Regions from separate parts of the Brevibacillus gelatini genome, predicted to be linked through region 2. Evidence: a T-box and tRNA genes for the amino acid it is inferred to sense, from the RefSeq annotation. Region 2 holds a T-box; the other holds one or more tRNA genes.
The links. A T-box is a leader RNA that pairs with one kind of tRNA and senses whether it is charged. The one in region 2 lies ahead of leuS (leucine--tRNA ligase), so its partner is inferred to be a tRNA-Leu.
Positions count from the first base shown of each region.

Region 1: it encodes a tRNA-Leu, which carries the amino acid that the T-box ahead of leuS (leucine--tRNA ligase) is inferred to sense. The anticodon was not compared.

Region 1 covers NZ_CP154342.1:3,414,291-3,422,055, forward strand. The annotation lists gene AAFJ72_RS16480 (dynamin family protein) at 1-480, opposite strand, end outside; gene AAFJ72_RS16485 (spore germination protein) at 675-2,249, shown strand; gene AAFJ72_RS16490 (GerAB/ArcD/ProY family transporter) at 2,246-3,352, shown strand; gene AAFJ72_RS16495 (Ger(x)C family spore germination protein) at 3,345-4,574, shown strand; gene AAFJ72_RS16500 (hypothetical protein) at 4,580-4,732, shown strand; tRNA gene AAFJ72_RS16505 (tRNA-Leu) at 5,150-5,232, opposite strand; tRNA gene AAFJ72_RS16510 (tRNA-Pro) at 5,248-5,324, opposite strand; gene AAFJ72_RS16515 (anti sigma factor C-terminal domain-containing protein) at 5,441-6,463, opposite strand; gene AAFJ72_RS16520 (RNA polymerase sigma factor) at 6,453-6,977, opposite strand; gene AAFJ72_RS16525 (hypothetical protein) at 7,052-7,564, opposite strand; gene AAFJ72_RS16530 (hypothetical protein) at 7,709-7,765, shown strand, end outside.
Region 2 covers NZ_CP154342.1:1,630,623-1,638,387, forward strand. The annotation lists gene AAFJ72_RS08075 (nicotinate-nucleotide adenylyltransferase) at 1-363, shown strand, start outside; gene yqeK (bis(5'-nucleosyl)-tetraphosphatase (symmetrical) YqeK) at 347-937, shown strand; gene rsfS (ribosome silencing factor) at 937-1,293, shown strand; gene AAFJ72_RS08090 (class I SAM-dependent DNA methyltransferase) at 1,299-2,036, shown strand; T-box leader at 2,088-2,329, shown strand; gene leuS (leucine--tRNA ligase) at 2,541-4,958, shown strand; gene comER (late competence protein ComER) at 5,119-5,952, opposite strand; gene AAFJ72_RS08105 (helix-hairpin-helix domain-containing protein) at 6,023-6,781, opposite strand; gene asnB (asparagine synthase (glutamine-hydrolyzing)) at 6,905-7,765, opposite strand, start outside.

The sequences.
Region 1 (7,765 bases), 1.8 Mb from region 2:
TTTGTGCGCGGCGTCCGTCGAGTCGATCCCCGGCGTGTCGAGCAGGCTGGAATGCTCATCAAGAAGCGTCCCCGGATACGTCACCTCAACCGACTCCACGGTATCTCCGTCAACGGCAAACTGCTTGAGCTTCTCCATCTCTGTATCCGGATCAAACGTCACGACGTCGCCATTCATTGTATAGACGCGAGCGGCTTTTTCGCCCCCGCGAATCTTCACGACGTTGGCACTGGTCGGAATCGGATTGGAGGGCAGAAGGCTGACCCCCAAAAGCGTATTTATCATCGTGGATTTCCCTGCGGAAAAGTGTCCGCAGAAAGCGATGTTCAGCTCTGCTCTCCGCGTTTTTTCAGCCAGTTGCTTCAGTTTGGCTGGCGTTGTTGTATCTCCCTGCTCTGCCATTGCTTGCGCCAGCTCTTCCCATGTATGCGCGAGTTTCGAAAAGTCTGTTTCCCGAACCAAAACTTGACTGTCAAGCACTACGATTCCACCCTTCTCCGTCTTTCCTACTCTCTCAACTCTCTATTCTACCATGCCGAATGTATCATACCTCATAGGGTTGTTCAATTCTTTGTGTGAAAGTTTGTCGTGGAACTTTCATCCGCATAAATTCCCTTTGTTCTGGAAAAAATCGCACTAACATGCTTTTTGCCATTGGAATGGGAGGGAATGCCATGATGCGAAAATTTTTCGCCCACCGAAACAAAAAGAAAACCTCTCCCCTCATGCAACGCATGCAACAGTCACAAATACCTGACCAGGAACTGTCAAGCAGTGTTAAGGAAAACCTGGAGCTGTTTCGCACCTTGCTTGGCAATCCGAACGATTTGTTGATTCGCAGCTTTCTCATCGGCAACAGCAACCATCTGTGCGCCGTCATCGCCATTGATGGTCTGGTCGATTCGGCTATGCTCCATACACAAGTGCTGGGCCGTATCCAGCTTATGCTCTCCATAGCAGAAAAGACAGTTCCTGTTGAACCGGATGAGATCCTCAGCCTGCTTTTTGACGAGGTCTTGTCCGTTGTCGAAATAAAAAAAGAGACGTCGCTTGCAGCTGCCGTCGACTGTATTTTGTCCGGCGATACCGCCCTGATTGTCGACGGCACAAGCCAGATCATTCTCATTGACAGCAAAGGCTGGAAGTCCCGGGCCATCGAGGAACCTGTCTCCGAAGGGCTGGTGCGCGGTCCCCGCGACGGCTTTACCGAGAACCTTCGGGACAACACTGTGCTCATTCGCAGAAGGGTCAAAGACCCGAACCTGCGCTTTGAGAGCATGGTGGTAGGAAAGCGCAGCAAAACCGAGCTGCTCGTCGCCTACATCGAGAATATCGCAGATCCCGATCTGGTCAAGGAAGTCCAGCGCAGAATCGCCACCATCGACGTTGACGAGGTCGAAGAGTCAGGGTTTATCGAGCAGTGGATCGAGGACGATTTTCTCTCGCCTTTTCCCCAGTCGAACAATACCGAGCGTCCGGACAAGGTCAGTGCCGCCCTCTTTCAGGGACGTGTCGCGATCTTGCTGGACGGTACCCCGATGGTGTTGATCCTCCCCGTCACGCTCGGTCTGCTCATGCATTCTCCCGAGGACTACTACGAGCGTTGGATCGTCGGCACCCTGACACGTCTTTTGCGCTATTTGGCCGCTTTTTTCGCTGTCTTTTCGCCTTCGCTCTACATCGCCCTGGTTACGTTTCACCCTGGCCTGATTCCGTCCGATCTCGCTTTCTCCATCGCTGCCACGCGGGACGGCGTTCCTTTTCCGGCTTTCGTGGAATCGATCATGATGATTACGACGATGGAGCTGCTGCAGGAAGCGGGACTGCGGCTCCCCAAACCGATCGGCCAGACAGTCGGCATCGTCGGCGGTCTTGTGATCGGCGACGCCGCTGTATCAGCCGGACTCGTCAGCCCGGTCATGGTTATTGTGGTAGCGTTGACAGCCATTTCGTCGTTTGCCATTCCAGCGTACCACCTGGCGATCGCCTTTCGCATGATCCGGTTTTTCGCCATGTTTGCCGCCGCGATCTTCGGGGTGTACGGCGTCGTGTTAAGCCTGATCGCGATCCTGATACACCTGTCCAATCTGACCAGCATCGGTCATCCGTATCTGGCTCCGTTTGCCCCGCACATGGCCAGAGACTGGAAAGATCTGATTTTGCGCGCGCCTGTCACTTTTCTGAAAGACCGCCCCGAAATGTTACATGCGGAAGATGAAATTCGAATGAGAACAGGGGACTCCAAATGAGTGCACGAACCTTGTCGGATAAAATGCTCAGCACAAACCATATGGGCATCAACATCACCTCTGTCATGATCGGTGTAGGTATCCTGACCTTCCCGCGCGCACTCGCCAAAGAGACCGGCGGAATCGACGGCTGGATTTCCATCGTCCTCAGCGGCCTGGTCGCCTTTCTGATCGGCTGGCTGCTCGCCAAGCTCGCCGCCCGCTTCCCCCGGCAAACTTTTTTTGAGTACACCTCGCAGATCGCCAGCAAGCCGGTCGGTTACGTCCTTACCTTTCTTGTCTGTGTGTACTCGATGCTGTTCGTCTCTTTTGAGATTCGCGCGATCGGCAACATTGCCAAGCAGTATTTGTTTTACAATACCCCTGTCGAAATGATTACCCTGAGCTTTCTCTTTGTTGTCCAATACGCCATGGCAGGATCGCGCATCTCCATGTTGCGGCTTAATTTGCTGTTTTCGCCAGTCGTCCTTGTCGTGCTGTTTCTCGTCTTGCTGTTCACCTCGCAATTGATCGAATTCGAAAACGTCCGCCCCTTTTTCTCGTCCGACTGGCAATCCTTGCTGAACGGCTCGCAAGCGGTGGGGCTTTCTTACTCCGGGTTCGAAATCATCCTTTTCTATACCATGCTGATGAAAAGGCCGAAAGAGGGAACAAAGGCGATGGCACTCGGGCTGTTCATCCCGGTGGTCCTGTACCTGACCATCTACATTTTCGTCATCGGCGTATTTTCTGCGGAGGTTGTGAAAAACTTGACGTACCCGACAATTGATCTCGCGAAGGAAGTGGAAATTCCCGGCGGGTTTTTTGAACGAGTCGAATCCATCTTTTTTGCCATCTGGATCATGACGATTTTCGATACGTGCATGGTGTGGTTCGATATTGCGATCATCAATTTGACGTCGATGTTCCGCAACGTAAAAAAAATGGTCTGGATCCTGCTTCTGTCGCCGATTATTTACTTCATCGCCATGCTCCCGCAAAATCTGGTTGACTTCTTTACCTTTGCCGACTATGTGACGTACTACGGGATGATTATCGTTTACCTGTGTCCCATCCTGTTGTTGGTGATCGCTGTATTCCGCGGGGTGAAAGGCCATGAATAGACGCTTTGTTCTGCCCTGTCTGATCGCTCTCCTGTCAGCGCTGGTCACAGGCTGCTGGGATCAGGTACAGATTGAAGAACGCGGCTTTGTCCTTGGTGTCGCCATTGATGTCCCCCGCACCAACGAGGCGGAAAAGCGGGCAACAAAGGAGTCGCCGGGAAAACCGAAGGTCAAGGAACGCTTTCTCGTCACCCACCAACTTGTCATCCCCGGCGGACTGATCGCAGGCAGCCAGGCAGGCGACGGACAAAACACGGCAAACGAGGCGTTTCTCAACCTCACTTCGGAGGGCGATTCGCTTTTTGAAGTTTCCCGCGAGTTGGCTACGCGAACCAGTCGCGCTCCGTTTTACCAGCATCTCAAGATTATCGTCATCTCGGAAGATGTCGCCCGTTCCGAGAACGGCTTTGCCAACGCCATGGATTTTCTGTTGCGCGATCCCGATTCCAGACGCGGCAGCAAAGTCTTGATCTCCAAAGGACCCGCCAAAAGCATTATCGAGGTCACGCCGAAAACGGAAAAGCTGCCTGCGCTCTACATCAATCAGATTGGCGAACACATTGATCGAAACGCGCGCATGCTTCACCAGGTCAGGATGGGTGACGTTCACGAGGAGCTGCTCAGCCCCTTCGGCTTCGTCATTCCAAGGGTGCGCGCCGAAAAAAACGAAATCAAAATGGCGGGCAGCGCTGTTTTTTCCAATAACAACCAATTAGTTGGCTTTCTCGGCGAAGAGGAAACCGAGGGCTTGAATTTTTTGACGGGGAATATTAGCGGGGGACTGCTAAAAGCCAAGGTCAAAAACGATTTGGTCGTCATGAACATCCAGGGAACGAAACATACCATCAAACAAGATTTGCGCGACAAGCAGCGCTTTGTTTTCACGATCCATATCGAGTGCGAGGGCATTTTGGCAGAAGCCTACTCGCTTATGGATTTTCTCAGCAAGGAAGAAACGAAAAAACTGGAGCGAGCGTTCGCGAAAGAAATCGAGCGAATGTGCCAGGATACGCTCCAGAAAGTACACAAGGAAATGAAAGTCGATGTCATCAAATTGGGCAGCCATATCCGCCAGAAAAATTACCCGCTCTGGAAGAAGATCCAGCACGACTGGGAAGACGGACAACGCCTGTACGAAAAGAGCGAGATCCGGGTAAAAGCCAAAGTGTACTTGCGAAATATCGGTTCCATCAACCGCTCGGAATTAGATGAAGGAAGGTGACCAGCATGATGAAATTTTTCGGTACACTGCCACCGTTTCTCACCTTTGCCGGCGCGCTGCTTGCCTTTTTGATCCCGTTTCTGTTTTACAAGGTCAGCAACAAAATCCACGAATGGGGCGACCCGCCCTGGAAAAACAACAAAAAGCCAAGTTCATAAAACAAGGAAGGCACGCCTGGCTGTTTTTTGCCGTGAGCGTGTCGTTTTTGTTTGCGCGTTGACGCTTTTCTGAAGAAGGAATGGAAGAAAATTCCGGTAAATTTAGTCCGAAAGCTTTGCTAGTGCTATAATCAAAAAGGGAGGGATGATCTTGCTCGATTTAACAAGGCTGCAAACACCTCAATCGTGTTTGGAGTTTTGTTTGTCCTCTTTCTGCTGATTACAATCGCTTTGATCGTTATGAGGCTTCAATAGAAGATAGTTGGTTCCTAAAGAAAGTCAACTCTCATCGTTGACTTTTTCTTTTGCCATTTTCAGTAAATTATTCTCCGAGACGCACCCGAAAATGAAAAAAGTGAGAAACAGGATTTGCTCGCTGTTTCCCACCTTGAAACAAAAACCATATGTATGGATTGCTGGTGCCGGTAGAGGGACTTGAACCCCCACGGTTTCCCTCACGATTTTGAGTCGCGCGCGTCTGCCAATTCCGCCATACCGGCCCGTTTGTGTGCAAATGGTCGGGAAGACAGGATTCGAACCTGCGACCCCTTGGTCCCAAGCCAAGTACTCTACCAAGCTGAGCTACTTCCCGATTTGCTCACACACTGTTGCTTCACTTTGTTCGACAAAATCTGCAAGGTGCCGCAACACTTAAATATTATACAGACAAGTCGCTTCAAAATCAAGATCGGATTAGCAAAAAATCAGCTACCAGTTCCACACAGCGATTCTGCCCAGTTGAAACTCGTGAAGCCCAGTCTCGGCACGCAGCTTCTCCAGCTCGCGAACCGGGCCTGTGACTACGGCGCCATAGACGACGATTCCTTTTTCGCGCAAATAGGTGAGCCGTTTTTCATCATAGGCATCGAATGTATCTGGCGCGTAAGACTGCATCCACTCCAAATCAGGGATGAGCTGGTTTTTGGCGTCCTCTACCGATTCGGGCAAACTCATCGCCTTTTCCAAGCTCATGCTTCCGCCCTCGCTATAGTGAACTGCCGGCCTCAGCACCAGGTTCGGGACGTAAACCGTGCTTTCACTGCGCGTATGCGTCGGCTTGAACGTTTTCAGCTCGCCTCCGTACACCGCCATCTGCAGCAGGTACAGATCGTATTTTTCCAGCAGTTTGTAGAGTTGCATCGGCTCATACGGCTGAAGCGTAGAAAAGGCCATCTCCGCCACGTAGCCGTCCTCCATATGGGCAAGCTGCTCCCACAGCTCGTCCTGCTCCTTGCGCTCGTCAAGCGGCTTTTGGCCGAGCAGCGACAAAGGCAGGGCAAAGCGAAAAGTCCCGTCCCGGTCGTCGAGCTGCTTTTTTTGGTAGTGGATTTCGTACTCCAGCTTGCCCCAAAGCGGTTTTTTGACCGTCACCGTGCCGACAATTTCCTCCCACTTGCCAAGCTGCTTGTACAGCGTCAATGTCGTCTCTTGCGTCAGCCAGGGAGACAGCGACACCGGAGTATGCCCTGACTTGTCCACCATCAAGCCCGCGTAATGCGTTTCGATCAAGGTCGAAGCGTAGCGGACCAGGTCGTCCTCTTTGTTCAGCTTCGCATAGCCGATTTGAATGACGATCATGTAAAGCGTGTAAAAAAACCAGATCGCAAGCAAAGTTTGTGCGATATTTTTCCACAGAGCAAACCGCGACCGCCAGATCAGGCGACGTGCCTTTTTCTCGTCCCAGGCAACCTCGGACACGTCTAGCCTGTCGCGCAACTTGTCATCCTCCATCGTCCATTCCTCCTTCCGTTCGCTTCTCCCACTCGCGAAACTTTTTCCGTGCCCGGTGCAGGGTGACTTTTACCTGCTCGATGCTCAAGGACAGCGTCTCCGCCAGCTCCAGATAGGAAAATTCCTCGACCTCGCGCAAGTAGAGGATCGTTCGCATCCGCTCCGGCAGTTGCTGCAAAATCCACTCTGCCCGCTCCTTGTCCTCTTTTTGGCGATAAATCGTTTCCGGTTCATACGTACGCGAGGACGCGCTGAACAGACGGCGGATGTTTTCCAGCATACTTTTTTCCGACGTTTTTTTGCGCAGCCAGTCGATGTACAGATGCCGCGCCACTTTGTAAAGCCACGCCCGCGCCTGCCGGGCATCGCGAATCGAGAGGGAGAGCATGGCACGGTAAAACGTCTCCTGCAACAGCTCCTCGGCTACTTCGCGCGAACCGCACATCCGGTACAAATAGCGGTACAACGGCTGCTGATATTCGGCGAACCATTCGCTCCAAAGTTGTGCCTTCATCTCCCACCTCCCATACCTACAAACGAAGTCAGGCGCAAAATGTTACCATTTCCCGTCAAAAAATTCTCCCCCGTTCACCTGCGTCGGACTCTCCTGCTCACCTGCTTGCAGCCCCGCACACAAGGCGAGCAACAGCCGGGCACGGTCCGAAAGAGGTGTCCAGGCCGACTGAACGGATAGTCCAACGGATGCCGTCCCGCCACGATCCAGCGTCCATCCGGCAGCTTTTTTAACTGGTAGACGTTAAAAAAGCGATCGCTCCGGTCAAATTGAAACCAGACAGCAAGCGTCACGCATTTTCCGCTTTTTTTCAGGATTTGCGCCTTGACGATTGGCGGCGCACCGATTCCGTCTCCTACCGGAACAGCCAGCCTCCCGTTGACCCGTCTCAGATCGAGGTTGCCGATGACACGACTCGCGAGGCAAGGCGTCATGAACCTGGTCAAAAAACGGCGAATTTTCGCTTTTGAATTGAACCGCCTGGGTAAAATTTTTCCCCGTTCCCCTACACGCCGCTGCGCCGAAAAAACAATGGTCCAGAACGCCTGCTCTACCTGCCTGACGACCCCTACCCACTTTTTCTTCATCACGCATTCCTCCCCTCCTACAAAAGTATGCAGCCCTCGCCGCAAACGGTTGGGCCGATGACTTTGCATGCATAATCGCGGCAAAACGGGAGAAATTATGACGGTGTGTGTCAAACCAATTTTTTTCGCAAGGAGGAAAACGATATGCCAACACAGATCAACACCGATACGCTGAAAAAAGCCGAAGTGGCAACCACACTC
Region 2 (7,765 bases):
GAGATCGAGCTGACCAGAAAAGGCCGCTCATACACGTACGATACGATGGTTCAGCTCACAGAGCAGTTTCCTGATTTTCAGTTTTCTTTTATCATTGGGGGAGATATGGTCAAAATCTTGCCCAAATGGTACCAGTTTTCGCAGCTGATCCGTATGGTACGCTTTATAGGTCTGGCAAGACCGGGTACGGAGCTGGAGCGGGAGGCGTGCGAGTACGTCACCTTCGTGGAGATGCCGGTCTGGGACATCTCATCCACGCTAATCCGTGAAAAGGCGGCGGCGGGCAAAAGCATCCGCTATCTGGTACCAGATGCTGTCGAGCGTTATATAAAGGAGAACCGAATCTATGATACTTTTGTCTAATCGGGAGGAACTGCTTGCGCGCATCCGGGCGCAAATGCACGAGAAGCGCTACCAGCACACGCTGGGGGTCGCCCGGTCTGCCCGCGAGCTTGCCGAGCGTTACGGCGCTGACCCGGCAAAAGCCGAGCTAGCCGGACTTTTGCACGATTACTGCAAATGCTGGCCCGTGGAGAAAATGTTCGAAATTCTCGTTCGCCACGATATGCCGACAGAGCTTTTGGAAGGGGAAAAAGAGCTGTGGCACGCCTTTGCCGGGGCAATCGTCATTCAGTACGACCTGGGCGTGACGGACCCGGACATTTTGCAAGCCGTTCGCTACCATACGACAGGGCGCGCAGGGATGTCCCTGTTAGAAAAAGTCGTTTGTGTGGCAGACTATATTGAACCGAACCGCAGTTTTCCCGGCGTGGAGAAAATTCGCGCGCTGGCCGATAAAGACCTCGATGCAGCCCTGGCCCTTGCTTTGGGCGGCACGATCCAGTTTTTGATAGAAAAGCAGAAGACGGTGTACCCGTTGACGCTTATCGCCTATAACGATCTGGTATCCCGCAAAGGGAAAGAAGGAGGGTTTTGATGGTTAAAACAGTAGAAGAGTTGGCTCGCCTGGTAGTGAAGGCAGCGGAAGAGAAAAAGGCCGAAAATCTGAAGGTGCTGGACATCAGCAAGCTTTCCGTGATTGCGGACTACTTCATGATTTGCCACGGAAACAACGAGCGGCAAGTACAGGCGATCGTGCGCGAAATTCGCGATCAAGCCCATAAAAACGGCTTTGATGTCCGCGGCATCGAAGGCGCGGATGAAGGACGCTGGGTGCTCATCGACCTGGGCGACATCGTGATGCACGTCTTCCACCGCGAAGATCGCGAGTTTTACAACCTGGAGCGCCTGTGGAAGGATGCCGAAGAAGTATCCTTCGCTGCGCAAGGGTAAGACACATGGCGTACACGCACATGGCCGCAGTCTACGACAGGCTCATGGCAGACACCCCCTACGATCAATGGCTGGACTGGGTTGAGCGCACCTGGCAAAAGGGAAAGGTGCCCAAGCGAGTCATTGATCTTGGCTGCGGGACAGGAACGATTGCGATTCCGCTGGCCAAACGGGGCTATCGCGTCACAGGCGTCGATCTGTCAGCCGAGATGCTGGCGATTGCCTACGACAAAATGCGGCAGGAGCAGGTAGAGGTGGCATGGGTCGAGCAGGATATGCGCGAGCTTTCCTTGTCGGAGGCGGACGCGGTCATTTCCTTGTGCGACTCCCTCAGCTACCTGACGGAAGAAGCGGACGTGCAGGAGACATTTCGGCGCGTCTTCGCTCACCTTGCCCCCGGGGGAAGCTTTTTGTTTGACGTGCACAGCCCGTACAAAATGCTGCATATTTTCGGCGACGAGACATTCACCTACGTAGACGATGAGGTTTCGTACATTTGGCAATGTTTTTGCGATCCGCTGCGCCTGGAAGTCGAGCACCAGCTCACCTTTTTCGTCCGCCAGCCAAACGGCTTGTACGAGCGGCTGGAAGAGGAGCATTGGCAGAGAGCCTACCAGCCGGTTCAACTGATGCGTTGGCTGAAAGACGCGGGATTCACGGACATCGCAATTTCGGCAGACTATTCGGATTTGCCGCCGAAGGAAACGAGCGAACGCCTGTTTTTTGCTGCTCGCAAGCCGTAGGGTTTGACACGGTTGGTTTATATTGACTATAATGGCGTTATAACTGCAAATTTCGACGCGCTTAAGAGGAATAGTAGGAATATGCCCCGCGCATGCAGAGAGTTGACGGCAGGTGCAAGTCAACCCGGGACGATCTGAACTCGCCTCCCAGCACTTGCCCCGAAGGCCATGTGCACATGGCTGTGTAAGGGCAGGCGGCTCATCCCCGTTACGGATTTCAAGTGGGTGAATGCTTTTGCATTCGCCAATCTGGGTGGTACCGCGGGAAGATCAACAAACCTCTCGTCCCTTTCGTAGAACGGCTGGGGACGTGGGGTTTTTCTTTGTACTGGACCAAAATTGACGGAATCGGATCTGGTATAAGGGCCACAAAGGCTGCGTCAATCGGTTTGCGCAGCCAAGTTTCGGATGCGCTCGAAAAGTAGTTCGCGAACGCAACATACGGCAACAGCTTGGCAAAGCCAGGTTTTCATTTTTACCTATTTCAAGATGGGAGTGCTCTACATGGTTTTCAGTCATCGTGAAATTGAAAAAAAGTGGCAACAATACTGGGAGCAAAACAAGACATTCAAAACTTCTGAGGACCCGAACAAGAAAAAGTTTTACGCACTCGATATGTTCCCGTATCCTTCCGGTGCCGGGCTGCACGTCGGACACCCGGAAGGCTATACGGCTACGGATATTTTGTCCCGCATGAAGCGGATGCAAGGGTACAACGTGCTCCATCCAATGGGCTGGGATGCGTTTGGCTTGCCAGCCGAACAGTACGCGCTCGATACGGGGAATGACCCTGCGGAGTTTACGGAGAAAAACATCAACACGTTCCGCCGCCAAATCAAGTCGCTCGGCTTCTCCTACGACTGGGACAGAGAAATCAACACGACCGATCCAAACTACTACAAATGGACCCAGTGGATTTTTACGAAGCTGTATGAGCACGGTCTGGCCTACGTTGACGAAGTAGCCGTGAACTGGTGCCCGGCGCTGGGAACCGTACTGGCCAACGAAGAAGTCATTGACGGCAAAAGCGAGCGCGGCGGCCACCCGGTCGAACGCCGTCCGATGAAACAATGGGTATTGAAAATTACCGCGTATGCGGAAAGACTGCTCGAAGACCTGGAAGAGCTGGACTGGCCGGAGAGCATCAAGGAAATGCAGCGCAACTGGATCGGCCGTTCCGAAGGGGCAGAAGTTACGTTTGCCATTGATGGACACGACGAAACCTTCACTGTCTTCACGACCCGCCCGGATACGCTCTACGGGGCAACCTACACGGTACTCGCGCCCGAGCACAAGCTGGTGCAAAAAATTACGACGCCTGAACAGAAAGCAGCAGTGGAAGCGTACCTGGAGCAGACCAAGCGCAAAAGCGATCTGGAGCGTACCGACCTGGCGAAGGAAAAGACAGGGGTATTCACAGGTGCCTATGCGATCAACCCGGTAAACGGCGAGCGTCTGCCGATCTGGATCGCCGATTACGTGCTGATTAGCTACGGAACAGGCTCGATCATGGCGGTACCGGCGCACGATGAGCGCGACTACGAGTTCGCCAAAACGTTTGACCTGCCAATCAAAGCGGTCATTGCAGGTGGAGACATCTCCAAGGAAGCGTACACAGGCGACGGAGAGCACATCAACTCCGGTATGCTCGACGGCCTGAACAAGGAACAGGCGATCAACAAAATGATCGAATGGCTGGAAGCAGAAGGAAAAGGACAGCGCAAAGTGACCTACCGTCTGCGCGACTGGCTGTTCAGCCGTCAACGCTACTGGGGCGAGCCAATTCCGATCCTGCATCTGGAAGACGGCACGATGAAAACCGTACCGGAGTCCGAATTGCCGATCATGCTGCCAAAAACAAAAGAAATCAAGCCGTCCGGCACAGGCGAATCGCCACTGGCCAACATCACCGACTGGCTGAACACCGTCGATCCGGAAACAGGCATGAAAGCGCGTCGTGAAACCAACACCATGCCGCAATGGGCGGGCAGCTGCTGGTACTTCCTGCGCTTTATCGATCCGCACAACGACAAAGCGTTGGCCGATCCGGAAAAGCTGAAAGAATGGCTGCCAGTCGACATCTACATCGGCGGTGCGGAGCACGCCGTATTGCACTTGCTCTACGCCCGCTTCTGGCACAAATTCCTGTACGACATCGGCGTCGTGCCAACGAAGGAACCGTTCCAGAAGCTGTTTAACCAAGGCATGATCCTTGGTGAAAACAACGAAAAAATGAGCAAATCCAAAGGCAACGTCGTCAATCCGGACGATATTATCGACAGCCATGGTGCAGACACACTTCGCCTGTACGAAATGTTCATGGGGCCGCTGGACGCATCCATCGCCTGGTCGACAAAAGGTCTCGATGGCGCGCGCCGCTTCCTGGACCGCGTATACCGCCTGTTCGTGCAGGACAATGGCGAGCTGAACCCGAAAATCGTCGATACGACAAAACCGAACAGCATGGAGCGCGTCTACCATCAAACCGTGAAAAAAGTGACGGAAGACTACGAGGGCCTGCGTTTCAACACAGGTATCTCCCAACTGATGGTATTCGTCAACGAAGCGTACAAAGCTGACGTCCTGCCGAAAAAATACATGGAAGACTTCGTGAAAATGCTCTCCCCGATCGCTCCGCACTTGGGTGAAGAGCTGTGGGAAAAGCTCGGCCACAAGGAAACAATCGCGTACGAGCCATGGCCAACTTACGATGAATCGAAGCTGGTCGACGACGAAGTGGAAATCGTCATCCAGATCAACGGCAAAAACAAGGAAAAGGCACTGATCGCCTCCGACGCGACCAAGGAACAAATGGAGGAGCTGGCTCTTGCCAACGAGCAGATCAAAGAACTGATCGAAGGCAAGTCAATCGTCAAAATCATCGCCGTTCCTGGCAAACTGGTTAACATTGTGGTTCGATAGTCGGGTCAGAGACACGGGGTCGCCAATTGATCCCCACCAACACGTCGTTATCGGCTGAAGGCGAGCGTAGGTGAGGGGAAAGCAAAAAGGAGTGGAGCCTGTTCGTAGGGAACAGGTTTCCGCTCCTTTTTGCTATGTTTGCGTTTTGGTGGCCCCGCTGCTACAGCGGCTGTTCGTTCAAATAACGGTCAAGCAACTCCTGATCCTCGGCAAACTTCGCGCGCGTGCGCCGGAAAACTTCCCTAAAAATGCCGGGTACCTTGTCTTGCAAAGGAATCAGTCCTTCGCCGGTAATTCCTCCGGGGACGCAGACACGCTGCTGCAGGGAGGGGAGCGTGAATTTTTCCTGGCGCAACAGATCCGCTACGCCGATCAGCATCTGCGCGGTCAAGTACGTAGCCGCTTCTGTGGAGATGCCCGTCTCTTCCGCGGCATCCTGAATCATTTGCTGCAAAATATAGCTCAAAAAAGCAGGGCCGCAGCTGGCAATATCGGAAGTGATGCGCAAGAAAGGCTCGGTAATCTCGACAGGCGTGCTGATGTGGGCAAACAGATTGCGGATAAAATCGCGCTGTTCCTCATCGACCCTCTCGCCGAATTCGCAGAGGCTGACGCCGCTTTGCGCTGCGTTGGTAATGCTGGGGACGACCCGGGCGATCGCGCAGGGCACTTTTGACTCCAGATACTCCAGCTTGATCGGGCTGGTGATGGTGATGAGAAGCTGTTTGGACGTCAGGACAGGAGCGAGCTGCTCCAGCAACACACTGTACTCCAGCGGCTTGACACACAGCAGAATGATGTTGGCTTCTCGGGCCAAATCCACATTGCTATGAGCGACCGCCAGCCCGCCAAGCCGCTTCGCGAGCTGTTCGGCTTTTTCCATCGTGCGGTTGCTGATAATGATCTGGCTGGGAGACAGCGCTTTGGCGGACAGCAATGATTCAACCAAGATACTGCCCATGCTGCCCGTGCCAATAAACCCGATCTTATCCATGGGCATACCTCCCTCGATATTCTCTCCCCATTCTATGTGAAAACATGGGCAAACATGACCGCACGTTGCTTTATTGTGCAACGAGCTGGTCTTTGATCCGCTCGAACATCTTCGCCCCGATCCCCGGAACCTTTTTCAGCTCGTCGGCAGAGCGGAAGCGGCCGACCTGGGAGCGGTATTCCAAAATCGCTTTTGCCCGCGCTTCTCCGATTCCCGGCAAGCCCATCAACTCCTCGATGGTCGCTGCGTTGAGATTGAGTGGCCTGGCTTTTGGGACAGCACCACCAGCCCCCGCAGCACGGATCCCGCTCGCGGGCACAGTTGAGAGGGGAGGGGCGCCAACGGCCGTGTCAGACCCGCCAGCCGTGCTGCCTTTTGCCGGAACCAGGAGCGCAGTCCCATCCACCAAAGGCTCGGCCAGATTGACCTGATCGAGGTCTGCTTCTGGCAAGGCGCCGCCAGCCTTTTCAATGGCGTCCGCTACGCGCATGCCCGGCGCAAAGCGGTATAGTCCCGGTTTCCTCACCTTGCCTTTTATATCGACGTAGAGAGGGGGAGGGGCTGTTTCGTGGGCGGCTTGCGTCTGTGTTTTCTCACGAACTTCGGCAGGCTGGGCATTGGCTGCCTTCTGATTTTGCGACGTGGCCGTGTCCTCTCCCGGGTTCTCTGTATTTCTCCCTTCCTCCGCGTAAACAGAAGAAGCGAGTGGCACGCCCACGATTTCCGTCTGCGGCTCCGCCTGGTAGAGCCAAAAGCTGACAGCCACAAACAAGATCGCTGCCACGAGCAGAACCGGGCGTCGATACCGTTCCCACCAATCCAACAGCATAGCAAAAGACCCTCCCTTACCTCGCGTCTGCTTGTGAAATAGAGTAATAGCATTCTCTAGTCACAATCTACGAAAAGTAAAAGAGGGTCTGCAAATATTTTTGCGTAGGCACGCTACCGGCTTTTAGCCGATATGCTGCAGCGAATTTTTCTTGCGGCGAATGTCTACATTCGGGCTGACGTACGGATCGAACGTATATTTTTGCTCGATAAAAATTTGGTGCCACAACATGAAGATGAGGATCGTCCAGATTTTGCGACTATAGTCGGCATTTCCTTCGCGGTGCTCGTCAAGCATGTAGAGCACGTAGGCCTTATTAATCAGATCGTCGACCTTCGATTCAAAAATGATTTCTTTTGCCCATTTGTAAAATTCGTTTTTCAGCCAATGACGGGTCGGAACCGGGAAGCCAAGCTTTTTCTTCGACTTGATTTCCGGGGGCAGGAAGTCTTTCATCGCTTCGCGCAGCACGTGCTTGGTCGTGCCGTTGGCGATTTTGTACTTCGTCGGAATGGTCGCGGCGAACTCGAACACTTTCAGGTCGATGAACGGAACGCGCAGCTCCAGCGAGTTTGCCATCGTCATTTTGTCGGCTTTCATCAAAATGTTTCCGCGCAGCCAGGTGTGAATGTCCAAATACTGCATCTTGGTCACGTCATCGTACTCGGAAGCGCGCTTGTAAATCTCTTCTGTGATCGTAAACGGCGAGACGTACGATTCGGAACGGGCGATGTCGTCCATCACGACGCGTCTTTTCATCTCTTCGCTAAAGATCAGGGCGTTGCCGAAAAAGCGCTGTTCCACTGTTTTCGAGCCGCGGATCAGGAAGTTTTTCCCCTTTACCTGATCGGGCAGGCGCTGGGCCATGTAGCCGATCGACTGGCGCATCCAGGCAGGCATGCCGGAAAACATTCTGAGCGAGCTAGGCTCCCGGTAGATGTTGTATCCGCCAAAAAACTCATCGGCGCCCTCGCCGGACAAGAC